2 regions of the Streptomyces sp. NPDC058246 genome follow, and region 2 is predicted to be linked to the other one. Evidence: riboswitches for the same ligand, from Rfam matches in the RefSeq annotation. Region 2 holds a riboswitch; the other holds the start of a gene.
The links. A riboswitch is a leader RNA that binds a small molecule or an ion and turns the genes downstream of it on or off. The one in region 2 is predicted to bind ZMP and ZTP.
Positions count from the first base shown of each region.

Region 1 (10,621 bases), on a different contig from region 2:
GGTGAGCCCGGCGAGCTGGCGGGAGGGCAGCGGGAATTCGCCCTGACGCTCCGCCGGGATGCCGCTCAGCGCGAGCGAGTCGAGCTGGGTCATCGGGTTCAGCTTCCCCGCGTCCTGGGGCCCGGAGGCCGCCGCGCTCGCCATCGGCGCGGCAAGGCCCGTGACACCGATGGCGAGACCAACGGCGGCGACCATACGTCGTGTTGAGATCATGCTTTCAGCAACGGCTCCGCTCCCCCGGCGGACACGGCCCTCCCGCACCGCTCACCCGTCAGGCGCATCGGGCCGCTCCGCTTGCCGTGGGCCCCGCGCCGTAGGAGTCTCGGAAGGGAGAGGCCCTTCGCGGCCCACTCCTCGCTGGGCCGCGGCCTGCCAAGGAGGTCACCATGGCCACCGCGCCAGCCCCCGCCTTCGACACCGAAGTGCTACGCCGGGGCATAGAAGGACACAGCGCGACAGATCTGCTGTCGCTCTACGCCGACGACGCGGAACTACGCATCGTCGACCGCAACACCCAGCCCAGTCACCCGATGGTCAAACACGGTCGCGGCGAGATCGGCGACATGCTCAACGACGTCTACAGCCGGGACATGACGCACAAACTGGAAGAGTGCATCATCCAGGGCGACCACGTCGCCTTCACCGAGTCCTGCGAGTACCCGGACGGTGTGCGGGTGCTGGCAGCTTCGATGATGTCGCTGCGCAACGGCAAGATCGTCGAGCAGACGCTGCTCCAGGCATGGGACGAGTAGGAAGGAACTGGCCGAAGGTCCAGGTCAGGTCCCGTGTGACCTGGACCTTCTCGGCGGGTGCGGCGATGGGCCGGTCGCATCCGCGCACTCGGCTGCCACGACCGGTTTCCGCGGCGGGTCTGCGAGCTTCCGCCTCTCTGCTGGGCTCAGCACTGCGAGCGATGCGTTCTCGCCCTCGTCTTCCGACTCCGCGTACTCCTCGAACGCTTCGGATCCGGCGCCGGTGAACCGCGCCCGTACCCGACGGCGGTCGGCGGGCTGACTCCGCACGACCGTCGGGACTCGGCTTTCTGAGGCCGCGCTGCAGCTGCCTCGGCTCTCTGAGGCCGCGCTGCGGCTACCTCGGTTTTCTGGGGCCGCGCTGCAGCTGCCTCGGTTTTCTGGGGCCGCGCTGCAGCTGCCTCGGCTTTCTGAGGCCGCGCCACGACGACCCCGGCCGGGCCCTCCCGCAGGTGGTCGCACCGGCTACGCTGGTCTGCGGGCCGTGACTGGCGCTGAGGTGGAGTACCACCGGGGAGCGGCCTGACGAAGGGGTCTTTGCCGCGCGCCTGGGCGTTTGTTTTCAGCGACGCTCAGGAGGAGCTCATGCCCCAGTCCCGCATCACGTCCCAGCCCCAGCCCGACACGCAGGCCCGGCTCATGGACGGCGCAGGTCTCGCGCGCCGCGTCGTCGAGGAGACCGCCCGGCGCGCGGCCGACCTCAAGGACCGTACCGGAGCGGCTCCGTGTCTCGCGACGGTGCTGGTCGGCGAGGATCCCGCCTCGGTCACCTACGTCCGGATGAAGCAGCACCGCAGCCGCAAGGCCGGTATCGAGTCCCGCCACGTCACGCTGCCCGCCGACACCACGACGGCCGAACTGGTCGCCACGCTGGAGGCGCTGTCCGGCGACCCGACCGTGCACGGCATCCTGCTCCAGCACCCCGTCGGCTCGCACATCGACGAGCGCGCGGCGTTCGAGGCCATCGCCCCGGAGAAGGACGTCGACGGCGTGACGCTGAGCTCCTACTCGGCGATGAGTTTCGGTCTGCCCGGCTTCGTGTCCTGCACGCCCGGCGGCATCATGCGGCTCCTGGACGCGTACGACGTGGACCCGGCGGGCAAGCGGGCCGTCGTCGTGGGCCGCAGCGCGATCCTCGGCAAGCCGGTCGGCATGCTGCTGCTGGGGCGCGACGCCACGGTGACCTACTGCCACTCGCGGACGACGGATCTGTCCTCGGTCGTGCGCGAGGCGGACATCGTGGTGGCCGCCGTGGGACGCCCCCGGCTGATCCGCGGCGAGGACATCAAGCCGGGAGCCGTCGTGATCGACGCGGGCTACAACCCCGGGAACGTCGGCGACGTCGACTTCGACACCGCCGTCACCCGGGCCGGGCTGATCACACCGGTGCCGGGTGGCGTCGGCCCGATGACGATCGCGGTCCTGCTGGAGCAGACCGTGACCGGGGCCGAGCACCAACTCGGCGTCTGAGACGGCACTTTGCCCCGCCTCAGCGCATCCACGCGCGGTACGACATCACGTCGCCGGCCTTGACGCCGTACTCGGGATCGGCCTTGGTGACGGTGTCCTCCAGGCCGAGGACCGCGCCGGTCGCCGGATCCAGGATCAGCATCCGGCGGCCGGAGCGGGCCGTGTCGTCGTACACGTACGCCTGCCCGTGGCGGCCCAGCCGGTCGGTGACGGCTCCGGCCGGGCGCAGGCCCTTCGCGTCGGCGAGGACGCGGGCGAGCGCGGCGGTCTCGCGGGTGCCGAGCGTCCAGTTGTCCAGCAACTGGGAGACGGCGTCCAGGAGGTGGGGCGTGTCCAGCGGCCCGGTCCGGTCGATCTCCGCCAGGTAGGCGCGCAGCCGCCGCGCGTCGTGCGGCGGCCGCGCCCGCGGCGGGGCATCGCTCCAACTCGGTGGGTACGTCAGCCTGCTGAGGACATGACCGTCCTCCACCGTGCGGGGGACGGGGTCGGCGTCGGTGATGACCGGTTTCCCCGGGTGGCGCGGGTCGGTCGCCACGACGAGCTCCGTGTGGCTGCCGTCGGCCTTCCAGCGCACGACGCGTTCCTCGGGCAGCGTGACCGGCGGCCGGGCTCCGGGTCCCGAGGTCATGCTCAGGCTCCAGGTCTGGACGTGGGTGCCCTGGCGCGGTGGAAGCGCGCTGTCGGACGCGTCCGCACGGTCGGCGAGCCGGTCCAGGGGTACGGCGGTGGAGCCGGCCTCGATGAGCAGGGGGCGCGGGGCGGCCACGGCGGGGGTGGTGGTCGGTCCCGACAGCGTGAGGGCGAGGACGACCGCGCCGACGGCCGCCGCGGTCCCGACGCTGCAGACCCAGCGGCGCAGTCGGCGGGGGCGCTCGCCGTACAGCAGGTGGCTCAGGCGGCGTTCCGCGTGCTGGTCCAGCGGGCGGTCGTGGAAGCGGGGGTCGCCGGGTGACACCGGGTTGGCGCGGCGCAGCAGTTCGAGTTCGTCAGCCATGGCCGTGCTCCTTCGGGGTGTCGCGGCGGGGCGCTTCGATGCCGGGGGCCACGGTGATCTGGAGGCGGTCGATCTCGGCTCTGAGGCGGCGGCGGGCGCGGTGCAGCCGCATCGCCGCGGCCCGGATCCCGCAGTCGAGGGCGACGGCGACCTCGTCGATGCCGAGTTCCTCCCACGCCGTCAGCCGCAGTACTTCCTGGTCGGCCGGGGAGAGCCGGGCCAACGCCTCGTGCACCCAGTCGCCCGGTGCCTCGGAGTCGGGGGCCGCCACCACCTGCGTGCCGTGCGCGCTCTCGTCGTTGCCGAGCCGGTCGACGAGCCTGCGGCGGCGCCCGTAGCCGCGTACGGCATTGGCCAGACAGCGCCGGGCCACCCCGTACAGCCAGGGAAGGGGTGCCGGCGGGAGATCGGACCGGCGCCGCCAGGCGACGGTGAAGACCTCCGCCACCACCTCCTCGACATCACTGCTCCGGCCGTCCAGTCGCCGCGCAACATAGCGGCTGACCGCCCAGTAGTGCTCGCGATAGGCAGCGGCGAAGGTCTCGTCGTTGCTCATGATCCGTAGGTGTCCGGCAGGTCCGTGATCGTCACACCCGCCGATGTGACGCTCGTCGCTCCGCTCCAGTGTGACGGCGGGGGCGCCGCCGGACACAGGCGGGGCATGGAGAGCAACACTGTCACGGCGCTGCCCGCACCCCGTCCCGTGCGTGCGCGGCGTCCCGGACTCGCCGCGGTGAGGTGGCTGACCACCACGGACCACAAGACGATCGGCACGCTGTATCTGGTCACGTCGTTCGGCTTCTTCTGCGTCGGCGGCGTCATGGCGCTGCTGATGCGCGCCGAACTGGCCCGGCCGGGGCTGCAGATCATGTCGAACGAGCAGTTCAACCAGGCGTTCACGATGCACGGCACGATCATGCTGCTGATGTTCGCGACGCCGCTGTTCGCCGGTTTCGCGAACTGGATCATGCCGCTGCAGATCGGCGCACCCGACGTGGCGTTCCCACGGCTGAACATGCTGGCCTACTGGCTCTATCTCTTCGGCTCTTTGATCGCCGTCGGCGGGTTTCTGACGCCACAGGGGGCCGCCGACTTCGGATGGTTCGCGTATGCGCCCCTGTCGGACGCCGCGCATTCGCCGGGCGTGGGCGCCGACATGTGGATCATGGGTCTGGCCTTCTCCGGCTTCGGCACGATCCTCGGCTCGATCAACTTCATCACCACCATCATCTGCATGCGCGCTCCCGGCATGACGATGTTCCGCATGCCGATCTTCGTGTGGAACGTGCTGCTGACCGGTGTGCTGGTCCTGCTGGCCTTCCCGGTCCTCGCGGCCGCGCTGTTCGCCCTGGAGGCGGACCGCAAGTTCGGTGCCCATGTGTTCGACGCGGCGAATGGCGGCGCGCTGCTATGGCAACACCTCTTCTGGTTCTTCGGCCATCCAGAGGTGTACATCATCGCCCTGCCCTTCTTCGGAATCATCAGTGAGGTGATTCCGGTGTTCTCGCGCAAGCCGATGTTCGGGTACCTGGGCCTCATCGGGGCCACGATCGCGATCGCAGGGCTCTCGGTCACCGTCTGGGCGCACCACATGTACGTCACCGGCGGTGTGCTGCTGCCGTTCTTCTCCTTCATGACGTTCCTGATCGCCGTCCCGACGGGCGTGAAGTTCTTCAACTGGATCGGCACGATGTGGCAGGGTTCCCTGTCCTTCGAGACCCCGATGCTGTGGGCGGTCGGTTTTCTGATCACCTTCGTTTTCGGTGGTCTGACCGGCGTGATGCTCGCCTCGCCGCCGATGGACTTCCCCGTCTCGGACTCGTACTTCGTGGTGGCGCACTTCCACTACGTGATCTTCGGTACGGTCGTGTTCGCGATGTTCTCCGGATTCCACTTCTGGTGGCCGAAGTTCACCGGCAGAATGCTCGACGAGCGGCTCGGAAAGATCACCTTCTGGACGCTGTTCGTGGGCTTCCACGGCACGTTCCTCGTCCAGCACTGGCTGGGTGCCAACGGGATGCAGCGCCGGATCCCCGACTACCTGGCGGTGGAAGACCTCACTGCCCTCAACACGGTGTCGACCATTTCCTCCTTCGTGCTCGGCCTCTCCTTCCTGCCGTTCTTCTACAACATCTGGAAGACCGCGAAATACGGCGAGAAGATCGAGGTCGACGACCCGTGGGGCTACGGACGTTCGCTGGAGTGGGCGACGTCCTGCCCGCCTCCGCGGCACAACTTCCTCACCCTGCCACGCATCCGTTCCGAGTCGCCGGCCTTCGATCTGCACCACCCCGCCATCACCGCCGCGGGCGCTCAGCCGGAGACGGCCGGGAAGGAACTGCGGTGACGGCCATGGACGACCGCCCGATCGATACGGGCACCCTGATCAACGAGCTCGAGGGTCACCTCCTCATCGAGGCCGCTCGTGCCGAGGGACGCGCCGAAGCCGTCCGATTCACGCGATCACTGTCCTGGCTCACGGAGACGCAGCGGGAGGAGGTGGAGGCTCGCTTCCAGGAGAGCCATCTGGCGCTCACCCGGCGTTCCTGGGAGCGCACCGCGCGACGCGGCAGGGACATGCGGGCCGAGTACGAGGAACGGTATCGCGCGCTGCGACGACGGTGCTGCGCGGGATGTCTGCTCGGTGCCGCCCTCGCCGTGGCGACGGTCATGCTGCTGACCGTGTCACTGGCCTAGAGCCCCCTTCCACCACGTGGGTGACACCCCCGCGTGCGTCATCGCCGGCATCCCCCGCGTGTGCCATCGCCGGCATCCCCGCGTGCACCATCGCCGCGGATGGGCGTGCCGGTTGCGGCGCTCGGGGGACGGGCGCACGGTGAAGAAAGAGACATCGGTCCTGGACGGGCCGCGTTCCCCGGCGTCTTCGAGAGGGCGGCGATGGTGATGACCAAGAGCAACGCGAAGATGCACATGATCAAGGGCAAGCTGAAGGAGACCCTCGGCAAGAGCCTGGGTGACTCATCCATGCAGCGGTCCGGCCGTCGCGAGCAACTGCGCGCCAAAGCACACGAGATGACCGACAAGGCGACCGACCGGCTCCACCGGCGGGCAGGGCACTGACCGGGGGCCGTCGCCCGTAACGCCGGTCAACTCGCGCTGCACGCGCAGCCCCTGAGCAGTGACCGGCGCCTTGTGGCGAAAGGCGGGGCCGGCAAGGGAGGAGGGCGAAGAGGTCATCGCCCCACTGCGGCGAGGAGGTCATCGCCCCATTGCGGCGGCGTCAGGCCTCGTCCTCCTCCTCGTCGTACTCACCCTCGGGCCCCTCCTCGTCGTACTCCTCCTCTTCCTCCCCTTCCTCCCCTTCCTCTCCTTCCTCTCCTTCCTCCTCTTCGTCGGGGGTCTCCTCGTCCTCTTCGTCGTACTCCTCCTGCTCCTCGCCCTCCCCTTCCGCTTCCTCCTCTTCCAGTGCTTCCTCGTGGGTCCTGACCACCTCGCCGTCGCGGATCTCTCCGCGCCAGCCCTCGACTTCCTCGTCGGCGAACGTGACATAGCGCTGGAAGTTCTTGAAGTCCAGCCGCAGACGGCGTCCTTGGGCTCGCCACAGGTTGCCGGTCTTCTCGAAGAAGCCCGAGGGGTGGTACTCGACGACGAGCACGATGCGCGTCAGAGTGGGGGTGAGTTCATGGAAGCTGACACAGCCGTGCGTGGTGCCTTTCGCGCCCTCGGAATTCCATACGATGCGCTCGTCCGGCACCTGCTCCTGAACTGTGGCCTTCCAGCCGCGAGTCGAGGGACCGACCTTCACCTTCCAGTCGCTGGCGGTCTCGTCGTTCTTGGACACACTGCGTACGCCTTTGGTGAAGCCGCTGAACTCCTCGTACTGCGTCCAGTAGTTGTAGGCCACGCGGATCGGGACACCCACGTCCAGCACCTCGATGATGTTCATGACCTTGGTGCTGCCGGCCTTGCCCCCGCCTCCCCCGCCGAAGACGTTCTTGACTTTGTCCATCACATTGTCCTTGAGGCCCTTGCCCTTCTCACCGACGAAAGCCTTCAGCGGGGAGTCGCCTTGGAGGATCCGGCCGCCGACGCCGGCGAGTGTTCCCCCGTTCTCGGCCACGTCGAGCAGCCCGTCGGTGACATCCCCCAACTTGTCCCCCGCCTTGTCGACGAGATGTCCCACCTGCGCACCGAGGAAGTCGACGAGTTCGTCCCGCAGCAGGTCCAGACCCGACCCTTCCTCACGATTGGTGTCACGCTCTTTCTCGGCCATGACCTACCTCCGCCGCGCGGTCGTCTTCTTGGCGGCGGTCTTTTTCGCCGGGGCCGCCTTCTTGGCCGGGGCCTTCTTCGCGGCCGCCCGCTTCGTCGTCGACTTCTTGGCCGCCGGCCTCTTCGCCGCCGCCTTCTTGGCGGGCGGTGAGGACTTCTTCGCGGTCTTCCTGGCCGGAGCCGACTTCTTGGCGGCAGCCTTCTTGGCGGGGGGCCTGTGCGCCGCGGACTTCTTCGCGGGGGCCGCCTTCTTGGCAGGAGCGGCCTTCTTGGCAGGAGCGGCCTTCTTACGGGGAGCGGGCTTTTCCGGGCGCTTCTTCGCGCCGGCTCCCGTCGGGCGGCGGCGCCGTCGTGGCGGTTCCTCCTCGGCCTCTTCCTCTTCTTCTTCCTCCTCCTCGGGCTCTTCCTCCTCCTCGGGCTCTTCCTCTTCCTCGGGCTCTTCCTCTTCCTCTGGCTCTTCTTCTTCCAGTTCCCCCTCCGGTTCCTCCTCGCCCTCCGCCTCTTCTTCTTCCTCCTCGTCCTCGTAGCGGTCCTCGCCCTCCTCCGGCTCCTCCTCGTCCTCTTCGTACTCGTCCTCGTCCCCTTCCTCCTCCTCGTCCTTTTCCTGGCCTATGCGCAGCGTGCGCTCGTGGAGGGAGTCGGCGAGGTCGGTGAGGCGCCGATCGGCGGTGGCTGCCAGGGCTTTGCGTCCGGCGTCCAGCAGTTCGCCGCGCACCTGCTCGTTCAGCTCGGCGACCCCCGGAACATCACCGAGTTTGCGCAGTCCTGTCGTCATCAACTGCTGAGGGTCGAGCCCAAAGCGGCGGCCGGCGACATAAGTTGCCATGGCGAAAGCGAGACGGCCTTTCTTCGCACGTCCGAGCACATAGCCAGCTGTGACGGCGGCGGCGAGGCCGACTTTGGTCGTGTCGTTCATGAGCCGGATCCCTTCGGAAAGGGCTGGTGAAATCGCCGCATCGGGGCCAACATTCCGTAGCCCAACCCGCGCTGGAGACAGAGAGCGGATCGCCCGCGCCGTGTCTCACAGCCCGCTGTGTCACAGACACGCCGCGCAACCCACCGGGCAGGTCCACGCGAAGTCATCCACACCCGGGCGAGATATATCTCTCTATGGTGGAATTATAGGGTTCGCAAGTGGAATATGGCGCCCGCTCCGAACCACCGGAGAGACCATGGCCGCACCAGAACCCCGGAGGCGGTCCAGCGGTAGGAGCCGCAGCTCCGACGGAGACACCGCAGGTGGCTCCCGTCGCCGCTCCGGCAAGGGCAACGCCGCCTGGGCCATACGCTCCGCCGCCGGACAACTTCAGGAGTTGCTCGGCCGGGCTCCCGAGTCCGTCTCGGCACTGAAACCGACCGAGACCGGTTGGGAGGCCGATGTGGAGGTACTCGAACTGGAACGCGTCCCGGAAACCACCAGCGTGATGGCTACCTACCGAGTGACGCTCGACAAGGAAGGCGATCTGGTGGGGTACGAAAGGACCCGCCGCTATACCCGCGGCCAGATCGACCGGCTGAGCTGAGAACGGCAGAGCCGGTGAAGGGAGGCACCATGACAGTGGTGCCACAAAGCGGAGGTGGTGTCGCCCGGGGCGGTGGCACCGGCAGCCTCTATGACGTTCTGGAACTCATTCTCGACCGCGGACTGGTCATCGACGTGTTCGTCCGCGTGTCGCTGGTGGGGATCGAAATCCTCAAGATCGACGCTCGCATCGTCGTGGCCAGCGTCGACACCTACCTGCGTTTCGCCGAGGCATGCAACCGTCTCGACCTCGAGTCCGGGAGAAAAGCACCCACCCAGTTGACCGACATTGTCGGAGATTCGGTGGAGAGCGGAGCGAAGGGCAAGTCCAAGGGGGCCCTCTCCGGCGCGGTGGAAGCGGTGACCGATTCCGTCAAAGGTGTCACCGGCCGTGACAGCGACGAGGAGGGCGAGGCCGAGGAAGAGGACGAGGACGAGGACCGGGAAAGCGAACCCGTCGAGAGGCGACGGCGGCCGGTTCGGCGCACCTCCCGACGTGAACGCGAAAGGGGCTCGTCGCGCGAGAAGGAATGAGCCATGGCCGTATACATCTACTCCATCACCGGCAAGCAGCACCCGCTCCACGTCGATGATCTGCACGGCGTCGGTGAGCCACCGGCCGCCCTGCGGACCGTGACGGCCGGACCGCTGTCCGCCGTGGTGAGCGATGCCCCGGAGGATCTGCGCCCCAAGCGCCGCGACATCATCGCGCACCAGGAGGTGCAGCAGCGCCTCATGGCGGACGGCACCGTGCTGCCCATGCGGTTCGGCCTGCTGGCCACCGACGACGAGGACGTGCGGCTCGCGCTGGAGCAGAACGCCGAGGACTACACGGACAAGCTCCGCGTACTGGAAGGGTGCGTCGAGTACCACCTCAAGGCGTCGCAGGACGAAGACGCGCTGTTGCGGCAGATTCTGCTGGAGTCGGACGTGGCACGAGAGCTCAATGAGAGCATCCGCGGCGGCACCGCCGCCCCCGAGGCGCCGGTGCGACTCGGTGAGCTGGTCGCCCAGGAGGTGCAGGCACGGCAGGAGGCGCTGGCGGCCGGCGTGGTCGAAGCTCTGCGTCCCTTCGCCCGGCAGCTCGAATCCTCCCAGCCGACCGGTTCGGATTTTCTCAGCACGTCGTTTCTGGTGAACGGGGAGCAGGAGGAGCGATTCCTCACCGCGGAGTTGAGTGTCGCCCACCAACTGGGCGACGACTTCACCTTCCGGTTGAACGGCCCCCTGCCCCCGTACAGCTTCGTCTGAACGACCTCGTCCGAAGGAAGCGAACCCTCATGGGCCTGTTCACACAGATCGTCACCCTTCCCCTGGCGCCCGTGCGCGGCGTCGTCTGGGTGGTGGACCGCGTAAAGGAGGCGGCCGAGAACGAGTACTACGACCCGGCACCGGTGCACAACGAACTCGCGGAGCTCGAACGGCGGCTCGTCGCCGGGGACATCGACCAGGACACGTTCGACCGGCGCGAGGACGAACTGCTCGACCGGTTGGAGGAGATCCGGGCCCATCAGCAGGGCTGACACCGCTGATCCGGCATGAAGGAACGTGAGGCAGCCACCGTGACCGAACCCCTGGCCGACAGGCTTGGTTCCTACCCGTCCAGAGCGGCACCGCCCTACGGGCAGGGTTCCTCCGCCAATCTCGCCG
Region 1 is NZ_JBHVWZ010000015.1:140-10,760, forward strand. It holds gene ACFVXA_RS22095 (hypothetical protein) at 1-213, opposite strand, end outside; gene ACFVXA_RS22100 (nuclear transport factor 2 family protein) at 387-752, shown strand; ZMP/ZTP riboswitch at 1,227-1,313, shown strand; gene ACFVXA_RS22105 (bifunctional 5,10-methylenetetrahydrofolate dehydrogenase/5,10-methenyltetrahydrofolate cyclohydrolase) at 1,338-2,222, shown strand; gene ACFVXA_RS22110 (CU044_5270 family protein) at 2,242-3,216, opposite strand; gene ACFVXA_RS22115 (RNA polymerase sigma factor) at 3,209-3,772, opposite strand; gene ctaD (cytochrome c oxidase subunit I) at 3,878-5,563, shown strand; gene ACFVXA_RS22125 (hypothetical protein) at 5,569-5,913, shown strand; gene ACFVXA_RS22130 (CsbD family protein) at 6,013-6,297, shown strand; gene ACFVXA_RS22135 (SRPBCC family protein) at 6,458-7,450, opposite strand; gene ACFVXA_RS22140 (histone protein) at 7,454-8,365, opposite strand; gene ACFVXA_RS22145 (gas vesicle protein) at 8,622-8,972, shown strand; gene gvpJ (gas vesicle protein GvpJ) at 9,002-9,505, shown strand; gene ACFVXA_RS22155 (GvpL/GvpF family gas vesicle protein) at 9,509-10,222, shown strand; gene ACFVXA_RS22160 (gas vesicle protein GvpG) at 10,252-10,494, shown strand; gene ACFVXA_RS22165 (gas vesicle protein) at 10,510-10,621, shown strand, end outside.
Region 1: another riboswitch for ZMP and ZTP. It lies ahead of ACFVXA_RS22105 (bifunctional 5,10-methylenetetrahydrofolate dehydrogenase/5,10-methenyltetrahydrofolate cyclohydrolase); the one in region 2 lies ahead of ACFVXA_RS04480 (glycine hydroxymethyltransferase).

Region 2 (10,621 bases):
CGCTCGGCGCCCTGCCTGGCGGACTTGTCCTTGAACTGGGTCATGCGGCTCGCCTCGCCGAAGCCGGTGAGGCAGTTCATGATCCAGGCGAGCTGGGCGTGCTCGGGGACGTGGCTCTGCACGAAGAGGGTGCAGCGGTCCGGGTCGAGACCCGCGGCGAGCAGCTGCGCGGTGGCGAGCCGGGTGTTGGCGCGCAGGTCCGCGGGGTCCTGCGGAATGGTGATCGCGTGCAGGTCGACGACCATGTAGAACGCGTCGTGGGACTCCTGCAGGGCCACCCACTGGCGGACGGCGCCAAGGTAGTTGCCGAGGTGGAACGAGCCTGCGGTGGGCTGGATTCCGGAGAGCACACGGGGACGGTCTGAAGCCATGCTCACCATTCTCTCAGGTGTGGGCGCCCGGTCCGGAACTGGTCGGAAACTGAGGGGACACGGGTGGGAACCGATCGGCCTCGGGCGGTGTAGCAAGAGTGTGAGGACGCGGGAGGGGGGCCGCATCGTCGTCGACGAGGCCGCGGTGATCGCACGCGTACGCGCCGGAGAGCCGGAGGCGTACGCGGAGCTGGTCCGTGCCCATACGGGCATCGCGATCAGGGCGGCCAGGGCGCTCGGGGCGGGGGCGGACGCGGAGGACGTGGTGCAGCAGGCCTTCATCAAGGCGTACTGCTCGCTGGGGCGCTACAGGGACGACGCGGCGTTCAAGCCGTGGCTGCTCTCGATCGTCGCCAATGAGACGCGGAACACAGTGCGGACGGCGGTGCGCCGGCGGACGCTGGCCGGCCGCGAGGCGGCGTTCGCGGAGGCGGAGCCGCTGATACCGGAATCGGCGGACCCGGCGGTCGCGGCGCTGGAGACGGAGCGCCGTGCTGCGTTGCTGGCCGCCCTGGAGCAGCTGAGCGAGGAGCACCGCCTCGTCGTCACGTACCGCTACCTCCTGGAGATGGACGAACCGGAGACGGCCCAGGCCCTGGGCTGGCCACGCGGCACGGTGAAGTCCCGCCTCAACCGCGCCCTGCGCAAGCTGGGCCGACTGCTGCCGGGCTTGGGACCCGGAGATCCTCGGAAAGGGGGTGATGATCATGAGTGAGCGGTACGAGGAGGGGGGTGCGGTGGACCCGGAGCCGACCGGTGACGGCGGCCGGGGTGCCCGTGCGGGTGGCGCGCGGCTGCCGGAGGAGCTGCGGGCGCTGGGGCGGTCGCTGGACGGGCCGGGGGCGGCCGGCAGCGAGTCGATGGTCGAGCGGGTGCTGGAGCGGATACTCGCCGAGAGGATCCCGGTCCCGGTGGCCGAGCCGCCGGGGCCCCGCGAGCGGCTGAGGGCGGTGCGCCGCTGGGCGCGGGCGCGTCGGCGCGCGCTGGGCGCGGGTCTGTGCGGTCTGCTGACGGTGCTCGTGCTCACGCCTCCGGTGCGTGCCGCGGTCGTCGAGTGGTTCGGCTTCGGCGGGGTCGAGGTGCGGTACGACCCGTCGGCGGTGCCCTCGCCCGGGGCCCGCGTGCCCGGCTGCGGGCCGTCGATGACATTGGCGGAGGCGGGGCGGCGGGCCGGGTTCGCGCCCCTTGTGCCCGACGCGCTCGGGGTGCCGGACGCGGTGACGGTGACGCGCGAGCCGAAGGGGCGGCTCCTGATGAGCCTGTGCTGGCGCGATCATGGAGGCACGGTCCGGCTGGACGAGTATCCGGCGGGGCTGGACATGGGCTTCACCAAGACCGTGCGGGAGCCACCGGAGTGGGTGCCGCTGGGCGGAGCCGAGGACTACGCCCCTCAGGCGCTGTGGTTCGCGAAGCCACATCTGCTGAGCTTCTGGCTGATCGACGCGGAGGGCGACCGCTTCACCCGCTCCGAGCGGACCGCGGGGCCCACGCTGCTGTGGATGCAGGGCGGTGACACCACCCTCCGGCTCGAGGGGGTGGCGTCGAAGGCACGGGCCGTGGAGATGGCGAAGTCGCTGAACCACTGATGGGGGACCGATGAGGGGGGGACGGATGAGGGGGGACGGATGAGGTTCCAGGTCGGACGAGCGAGGTTGTGGCTCCTGGTGCTGGTCTCCATGGCGCTGACCGCGCTCGCCGCACCGCGAGCGCACGCCTCGGGGGGCACGACTGCGTACGCGAAGGCCGACACCCCGGATCTGGCCCTGGTCATCGCCGGTGACACGGGGCGGACGACCGTACTGCACGTAGGGGAGGAGGACTTCGTCCGGCTCTGGCGGTTGCTGGCGCCCAGATACACGGGGACGGAGCGGGTGCCCGAGGCGTGGGCGGCGGGGCACTACCCGCCGGTGCGGGCCACCGTGATCTGGGGCCTGAGCGGGGTCGGGGGCTGGCCGCAGACCAGCAGAGCGCCCGGCGGGGATGTCGCCATCGAGCGTGCGGACCAGGTGTTCGTCGCGGCGGACGGCACGCCCTGGGTGCGGTCGGATCCCTCACCCGACGTGGCGGACGACGACATCCGCTGGCATCGGGCGCCGCGCTCGGTGTTCGACCAGTTGGAGGAGCAGTCGGGCCTGTTCGGGCCGGTGAGCGCTCCGGCGAGTGTCACGGAACCCGCAGCGGCGGAGCACCCGAGATGGGCGATGGCAGGGCTGGCGGCGGGCCTGATCCTCGGTGTGGGCGGCACCCTGCTGATACGCCGCGCGGCGGCCCGGCGTGAGGATGCCGGACCACCGCGGGAACCACGACAGGAGCTGATCGACTTGTAGCCCCGGGTGGGGCGCCGGGCGCGTCAGCCGAGGTCGATCTCCGGGTAGAGCGGGAAGCCGGTGAGCAGGTCGGTGGCCCGGTGCGAGATCTCGTCGGAGATCTTCGGGTCCAGGACGTGCTGGGCCTTGGACGGGCTGCCCTTGGCGGTGGTGCCGGGCTCGGCGGCGGTGAGGACGCGGTCGATCAGACCGGCGATCTCGTCCATCTCGGTCGTGCCCAGACCACGGGTGGTCAGCGCGGGCGTGCCGATGCGGATTCCGGAGGTGTACCAGGCGCCGTTGGGGTCGGCGGGGATGGCGTTGCGGTTGGTGACGATGCCCGAGTCGAGGAGCGCGGACTCGGCCTGGCGGCCGGTGAGGCCGTAGGAGGAGGCGACGTCGATCAGGTTGAGGTGGTTGTCGGTGCCGCCGGTGACCAGCGTGGCGCCGCGGCGCATCAGGCCCTCGGCGAGGGCGCGGGAGTTGTCGACGACGGCCTGGGCGTAGTCGCGGAACTCGGGGCGGCGGGCCTCGGCGAGCGCGACGGCCTTGGCGGCCATGACATGCGGAAGGGGGCCGCCGAGGACCATCGGGCAGCCGCGGTCGACCTGCTCTGCGAGGGTCTCGTCGCACAGCACCATGCCGCCGCGCGGGCCGCGGAGCGACTTGTGGGTGGTGGTGGTGACGATGGGGGCGTGCGGGACCGGGTCGAAGTCGCCGGTGAGGACCTTGCCCGCGACGAGACCGGCGAAGTGCGCCATGTCGACCATGAGCGTGGCGCCGACCTCGTCGGCGATCTCGCGCATGATCCGGAAGTTCACGAGCCGCGGATACGCCGAGTAGCCGGCGACGATGATCAGGGGCTTGAACTCACGGGCGGAGGTGCGCAGTGCCTCGTAGTCGATGAGGCCGGTGGCACGGTCGGTGCCGTAGGAACGCTGGTCGAACATCTTGCCGGAGATGTTCGGGCGGAAGCCGTGGGTGAGGTGACCGCCGGCGTCCAGGGACATGCCGAGCATGCGCTGGTTGCCGAAGGCCTGGCGGAGCTCGGCCCAGTCGGCCTCGGAGAGGTCGTTGACGTTGCGGACGCCGGCCCGCTCCAGGGCGGGGGCCTCGACGCGGGCGGCGAGGACGGCCCAGAAGGCGACGAGGTTGGCGTCGATGCCGGAGTGCGGCTGGGCGTAGGCGTGCTCGGCGCCGAAGAGTTCGCGGGCGTGCTCGGCGGCGAGGGCTTCGACGGTGTCGACGTTGCGACAGCCGGCGTAGAAGCGGCGGCCGATGGTGCCCTCGGCGTACTTGTCGCTGAACCAGTTGCCCATGGCCAGCAAGGTGGCCGGGGAAGCGTAGTTCTCGGAGGCGATCAGTTTGAGCATGTCGCGCTGGTCGGCGACTTCCTGGCCGATGGCGTCGGCGACGCGGGGCTCGACGGCCCGAATCACTTCCAGGGCGCTGCGGAAGGCGGTGGACTCGGTGGAGAGGGGCTGCTCTGGCATGTCGGCCTCCGGACGGCGTGGCGTTCAGCGTTCACGGTTCGGCCCAGGCGCACGGCACACATTCGTCCGGAGCCGCTCCCCGATGGTCGGTCCCATCCCAGCGCGCCAGTCACGGCCCCGCCCGTCAGCCTACCGGGCGCGCCGGATCACCGGGTTCCCCCGTCCACCATGCGAGCGACGATAGGAAATGAGCCATGAGTCCGGCCGTCCATGACCGGCCGTCCGTGTCCGGCCGCCCGTACTCACCCGCCCGCCCCACTCCCCCGTGCCCGTACTCACCCGCCCGCCCCACTCCCCGTGCCGCGGGAACGTGCCGCAAGAAACGGAGATCCCGTGACCGCTACGGAGACGACGGAGGCGTTCATCGCCTCGGCCGACGCGCACAGCGCGCACAACTACCACCCGCTGCCGGTCGTCGTGGCGACGGCGGACGGGGCGTGGATGACGGATGTCGAGGGGCGCCGCTTCCTCGACCTGCTGGCCGGATACTCGGCGCTGAATTTCGGACATGGCAACCGGCGGCTGATCGCGGCGGCGAAGGCGCAGCTGGAGCGGGTGACACTGACGTCGAGGGCGTTCCATCACGACCGTTTCGCGGACTTCTGCCGGGAGCTGGCGGCGCTCTGCGGCATGGAGATGGTGCTGCCGATGAACACGGGCGCGGAGGCGGTGGAGACCGCGGTGAAGACGGCCCGCAAGTGGGGGTACCGGGTCAAGGGCGTCCCGGACGGGAGCGCGCGGATCGTCGTGGCGGGCGACAACTTCCACGGCCGTACGACGACGATCATCAGCTTCTCCACGGACGCGGAGGCGCGGGAGGACTTCGGGCCGTTCACGCCGGGCTTCGACATCGTGCCGTACGGGGATCTGGCGGCGTTGCGGGAGGCGGTCGGCGAGGAGACCGTCGCCGTGCTGTTGGAGCCGATTCAGGGCGAGGCGGGGGTGCTGGTGCCGCCGCCCGGTTATCTCCAGGGCGTGCGGGAAGTGACGCGGGAGCGGAACGTGCTGTTCATCGCGGACGAGATCCAGTCGGGGCTGGGGCGGACGGGCAGGACCTTCGCGTGCGAGCACGAGGGGGTGGTGCCCGACATGTATGTGCTGGGCAAGGCGCTCGGCGGTGGGGTGGTACCCGTCTCGGCGGTGGTGTCGAGCGGCGAGGTGCTCGGGGTGTTCCGGCCCGGGCAGCACGGGTCGACGTTCGGCGGGAATCCGCTGGCCTGTGCGGTGGCGCTGGAGGTGATCGCGATGCTGCGGTCGGGTGAGTTCCAGCGGCGGGCCGCCGAGCTCGGCGAGCATCTGCACCATGAGCTCGGTCTGTTGACGAGCACGGGCCATGTGACACAGGTGCGCGGGCGCGGGCTGTGGGCGGGTGTCGACATCGCCCCCGAGTACGGCACGGGGCGGGAGATCTCGGAGAAGCTGATGGACCGCGGTGTCCTCGTCAAGGACACCCACGGTGTCACGGTCCGGATCGCCCCGCCCCTGGTCATCAGCAAGGAGGACCTGGACTGGGGGCTCGCCCAGCTCCGCGCCGTACTGGGGGCGTAGGGAGCCTCGCGTCAGAGGATCACGTGCGGCAGGAAGCGGGCGTACTCGTCGGTGATCAGGCCGGCGGACTCGCGGATGCCGAGGCCCGCCGACTCGTCCTCGACGACCCAGGCGCCGAGGACGACCCGGTTGCCGTCGAAGGCGGGCAGGGGCGCCAGCTCCTGGTAGCAGCAGGGCTCGTCGGCGCGTACGACGGGGGCGGCGCCCGGTTCGTGGACCGTCACCCCGGCGCCCTCGCGGCCGAGGAGGGGCTTGGCGACGTAGCCCGTGGTGCGGGCCAGTTCGCGGGGGCCGTCGAGGTAGGCGGGGAGGAGGTTCGGGTGGTCCGGGTAGAGCTCCCAGAGGATGGCGAGGAGGGCCTTGTTGGAGAGAAGCATCTTCCAGACGGGCTCGATCCACAGGGTGCTGCCCGTGCCGCCGCCGTTGTCGAGGGTGTCCAGGACGTGGCCGGCGAAGCGGTCGGTGGTGAGCCACTCCCAGGGGTAGAGCTTGAAGCAGCTGCGGATGAAGCGGAGTTGGTTGTCGACGAAGCGGCCGGAGAGCGGGTCCCAGCCGATCTCCTCCATGGAGATCCAGTCGGTGTCCAGGCCGGCCTGTTCGGCGGTCTCCTTCAGATAGGCGACCGTCATCAGGTCCTCGCCGAGTTCGTCGGCGGCGGAGTGCGCGAAGTAGAGGGGGGTGCCGGGCGGCAGGAGGGCGGACTGTTTCTTCCAGGCGGCGACCAGTCGCTCGTGGAGGGAGTTCCACTGGTCGGCGCCGGGGAAGCGGTCCTCCATCCAGAACCACTGGGGGCTGGCGGCCTCGACGAGGGAGGTCGGGGTGTCGGCGTTGTACTCCAGGAGCTTGGCGGGGCCCGTGCCGTCGTAGCGGAGGTCGAAACGGCCGTAGACGGAGGGGAGTTCGGAGCGACGGTGCCAGGCCTCGGCGATGAGTTCGGCGACGCGCGGGTCGGTGATGCCGAGGTCGGCGAAGCGCCGCGCGGTGACGATGTGGCCGGCCGCCGCCAGGCACATGCGGTGCAGCTCCTCGACGACCTCCTCCAGCGCTTCGACCTCGGGCAGCGAGAAGACGTAGTACGCGCTCTCGTCCCAGTAGGGGCGCAGGGAGTCGTCGGGGTAGCGGGTGAGCGGGTAGACGAGGCCCTGTTCCTCGACGGTCCGCTGCCAGTCGGGGCGGGGGGCGGTGGTGCGGCGTTCCATGGCGTACGGCTCCGATCGTGTCCCGGTCGATCAGCCGCCGGAGCTGCCCTTGTGGCTGCCGAAGCCGCCGCGGTCGACGCCGCCGCCATGGCTGCCGCCGCTCGAACTTCCGGACCCCTTGCTGGGCTTGGTGAAGGAGCCGCCGTCGACCCAGCCGCTCTTCTTCTTGCCGCCGTAGTACCAGGCGCCGTTGACCGAGGCCTTGGTGGACTTGCAGTTCTTGTCGGCGACGGCCCTGTAGCCCTTGGCGAGGTTGTAGCTGTCGCGGTCGACGCAACGCTTGTCGGGGGCCGATGAGCAGGCGGTGAGCGCCGCCGCGAGGAGCCCCATGCCGCCGAGGACGACCGTTCCCGAGCGCAGTTGCCGTCGGGTGTCTGCCATGTTCGTTCCCCCGTTGTCCTGTTCGGTTCGTCTTCGCTTTGTTCTGATAGCTCGGCGATCAGATTAGAGATCACGCTCGGCAGGTGTGCGGTGGCCCCCCGCGATTCACCGTCCCCTACAGTCACTTCGTGCTCTTTGGAATGATGTGCGCCCTTGGCGCGTCGGTCTGCTTCGGTACGGCGACGGTGTTGCAGGCGATGGCCGCGCGCGCCGCGGCCGACGACGGGCCGGGCGGGGACAGCGGTCCGGGCAGCGGCGCGGCGCTGCTGCTCCGGGCGCTGCGGCAGTGGCGGTATCTGGCGGGGCTCGCGCTCGACGGCGTCGGGTTTCTGCTGCAGATCGCGGCGCTGCGGTCCATCCCGATCTACGCGGTCGGGGCGGCGCTCGCCGCGAGCCTCGCGGTGACGGCGGTGGTCGCCGCGCGGCTGCTGAAGGTGCGGCTGAGCCGGGTCGAGTGGGGCGCGGTGGGGGTCGTCTGCGCCGGGCTCGCGATGCTGGGGCTGGCCTCCGGGACGGAGGGACACCAGTCGGGGTCGACGGTGTTGAAGTACGCGATGCTGGCGACGGCGGTCGCGGTGCTGCTGCTGGGCCTCGTGGGAGGGCGGTTGCCCGAGCGGGTGCGGCCGCTCGCGCTGGGGCTGGGGGCCGGGTTCGGGTTCGGGGTGGTCGAGGTGGCGGTGCGGCTCATCGACGACATCGCGCCGGGGGCGCTGCTGAGCAATCCGGCGACGTATGCGCTGCTGCTGGGCGGCGGGGCGGCGTTTCTCCTGCTCACCTCGGCCTTGCAGCGGGGGTCGGTGACGACGGCCACCGCCGGGCTGGTCATCGGGGAGACCATCGGGCCCGCGCTGGTGGGGGTGGTGTGGCTCGGGGACCGTACGCGGCCGGGCCTTGAGTGGCTGGCGGTGCTCGGGTTCGCGGTTGCTGTGGTGGGGGCACTGGCGCTGGCGCGGTTCGGGGAGGCGCCGGGTGAGGATGCCTGAGGCCTGAGGATGCCTGAGGCCTGAGGAGTCCGGCTCGTTTCAGCCGGTCCGGCGTTCGCGGACGGGACCGTCCAGGCCGAAGCGAGGGCCTGGAGGCGGCAGCCCCCGGATGGAGGAGTCCGGCTCGCTTCCGCCCGTCCGGCGCCTGAGGACGAGGCCGTACAGGCCGAAGCGGGGGCCCGGGCGCGGCAGCCCCCGGATGCGGGACGGGTAGGGGGGGAGGGTCGGAGGGGGCGGAGGGTCGGAGGGGCGAGAGAAATCGCCGCGCGTCACGGAAGCGCGCGGCACAACGCGTCCAGTGCTCCCGACCACGCGTGGTCCGGCGGAGTGCCGTACCCGACCACCAGGGCGTCCCGCGGGCCGGGCGTCGCGTCGGGATGCCGGAAACGGGACAGCCCGTGGACCGCCAGGCCCTGCCAGGCGGCGGCCCGGACCACCGACTGCTCGGCGCCCCGCGGGAGTTGGACAACGGCATGCAGTCCGGCGGCGATACCGGTGGCGTGGACCGCCGGCGCGCGACCGGCGAGCGCCGCCACGAGGGCGTCCCGGCGGCGCCGGTAGCGGAGCCGGGCGGCGCGCACGTGACGGTCGTACGCGCCGGAGGTGAGGAACTCCGCCAGGGCCAGCTGGTCCAGGGCTCCGGTGGACCAGCCCCCTTCCCCCTTCAGCGACACGACCTCAGCCGCGAGTGAAGGTGGCAGCACCATCCAGCCCAGCCGCAGCGCGGGGGCGAGCGACTTGCTGGCGGTCCCGAGGTACACCACACGGTCGGGGTCGAGGCCCTGCAACGCGCCGACCGGCTGACGGTCGTAACGGAACTCGCCGTCGTAGTCGTCCTCCAGGATCAGCCCGCCGGTGCGACGCGCCCAGTCCACGACGGCGGCCCGGCGGTCCGGATGCAGCGGCACCCCCATGGGGAACTGGTGCGCGGGCGTCAGCAGAACCGCCCCTACGCCCGTCAAGTCGCCCGGCCGCGTGCCGAGTTCGTCGAACGGGACGGGGATCGTCCGCAGCCCCGAGCGGTGCAGGAGGTTCCAGTGGACGTCCAGCCCGTACGACTCCACCGCGAGCGAGCGCAGGCCGCGGGCCCGCAGCACCGCGCCGAGCAGCGTCAGGCCGTCCGAGAAGCCCGAGCAGATCACGATGCGGTCCGGATCGGCGCGTACGCCCCGGGCGCGGGAGAGGTAGCCCGCGAGGGCGGTGCGCAGTTCGGGGCGGCCGCGCGGATCGCCGTAGCCGAGAGCGTCGTACGGCGCGGCGGTCAGTGCGCGGCGGGCGGCCTTGAGCCACTCGGCGCGCGGGAAGGAGGCGAGGTCCGGGCTGCCGGGGACGAGGTCGTACGTGGGCCGGCCCTGCTCGCGTCGGCGCGGCGCCGCCTCCGGAGACGGCCGTACGACCGTCCGCTCGGCCACCCGCGTGCCCGAACCCTGGCGGGCGGTGAGCCAGCCCTCGGCGACGAGGTCGGCGTACGCGTCGGCGACCGTGTTGCGGGCGATGCCCAGGTCGGCGGCGAGCGAGCGGGACGAGGGGAGGCGGGTTCCGGGGGCGAGCCGGCCGCCGCGGACCGCCTCGCGGAGCGCGTCCGTCAGCCCTTTGCGGACGCGGGGTCCGGTCGGCTCCAGGTGAAGGTCGACCCCCAAAGTGGCCCATGATTCCGCCATGGAAATGGACCATACCCCTGGGCTACTCCACTCGTAGGGTCCAGACATGACGACGAACGACAGCGCAAGCGAAGGCGTCACGTACGCACCCGAGCACAGCCCCCGTCTGGAGTGGGCCAAGCTCGCCCCCGACGTCTACAAGGCGATGGTCAAGCTCGACGCGGCGGCCCGGCAGGGCGTGGACCCCGTACTGCTCGAACTGGTCAAGATCCGCGCCTCGCAGCTCAACCACTGCGCCTTCTGCCTCGACATGCACACCAAGGACGCGCTCGCCGCGGGCGAGAGCGTCGAGCGGATCGTGCAGCTCAGCGCATGGGAGGAGTCGAAGCACTTCTACACGCGGAAGGAGCTCGCGGCGATCGAGCTGACCGAGGCGGTGACCGTCCTCACGGACGGTTTCGTGCCGGACGAGGTGTACGAGCAGGCCGCCAAGCACTTCGAGGAGGCCGAGCTGGCTCAGTTGATCGCCGCGATCACGGTGATCAACGCGTGGAACCGGTTCGGCGTGACGTGCCGACTGGTGCCGGGGCACTACCGGGCGGGACAGTACAAGTGACCCCGGTCGAGAGCGAGCCGCGGCGCACGGCGCGGAGCGAGGTGGAGGTCTTCCGCGCACTGCATCAGGGCCGTCTCCCGGGCGATCCGCTGGTGCTGCCCGGGCCCTGGGACGCCGCGAGCG
Region 2 is NZ_JBHVWZ010000002.1:431,500-442,120, reverse strand. It holds gene trpS (tryptophan--tRNA ligase) at 1-371, opposite strand, end outside; gene ACFVXA_RS04495 (RNA polymerase sigma factor) at 517-1,086, shown strand; gene ACFVXA_RS04490 (hypothetical protein) at 1,079-1,957, shown strand; gene ACFVXA_RS04485 (hypothetical protein) at 1,997-2,698, shown strand; gene ACFVXA_RS04480 (glycine hydroxymethyltransferase) at 2,722-4,170, opposite strand; ZMP/ZTP riboswitch at 4,205-4,293, opposite strand; gene rocD (ornithine--oxo-acid transaminase) at 4,504-5,718, shown strand; gene ACFVXA_RS04470 (glutathionylspermidine synthase family protein) at 5,730-6,917, opposite strand; gene ACFVXA_RS04465 (hypothetical protein) at 6,948-7,298, opposite strand; gene ACFVXA_RS04460 (hypothetical protein) at 7,439-8,281, shown strand; gene ACFVXA_RS04455 (PLP-dependent aminotransferase family protein) at 8,551-9,942, opposite strand; gene ACFVXA_RS04450 (carboxymuconolactone decarboxylase family protein) at 9,989-10,498, shown strand; gene ACFVXA_RS04445 (isocitrate lyase/phosphoenolpyruvate mutase family protein) at 10,495-10,621, shown strand, end outside.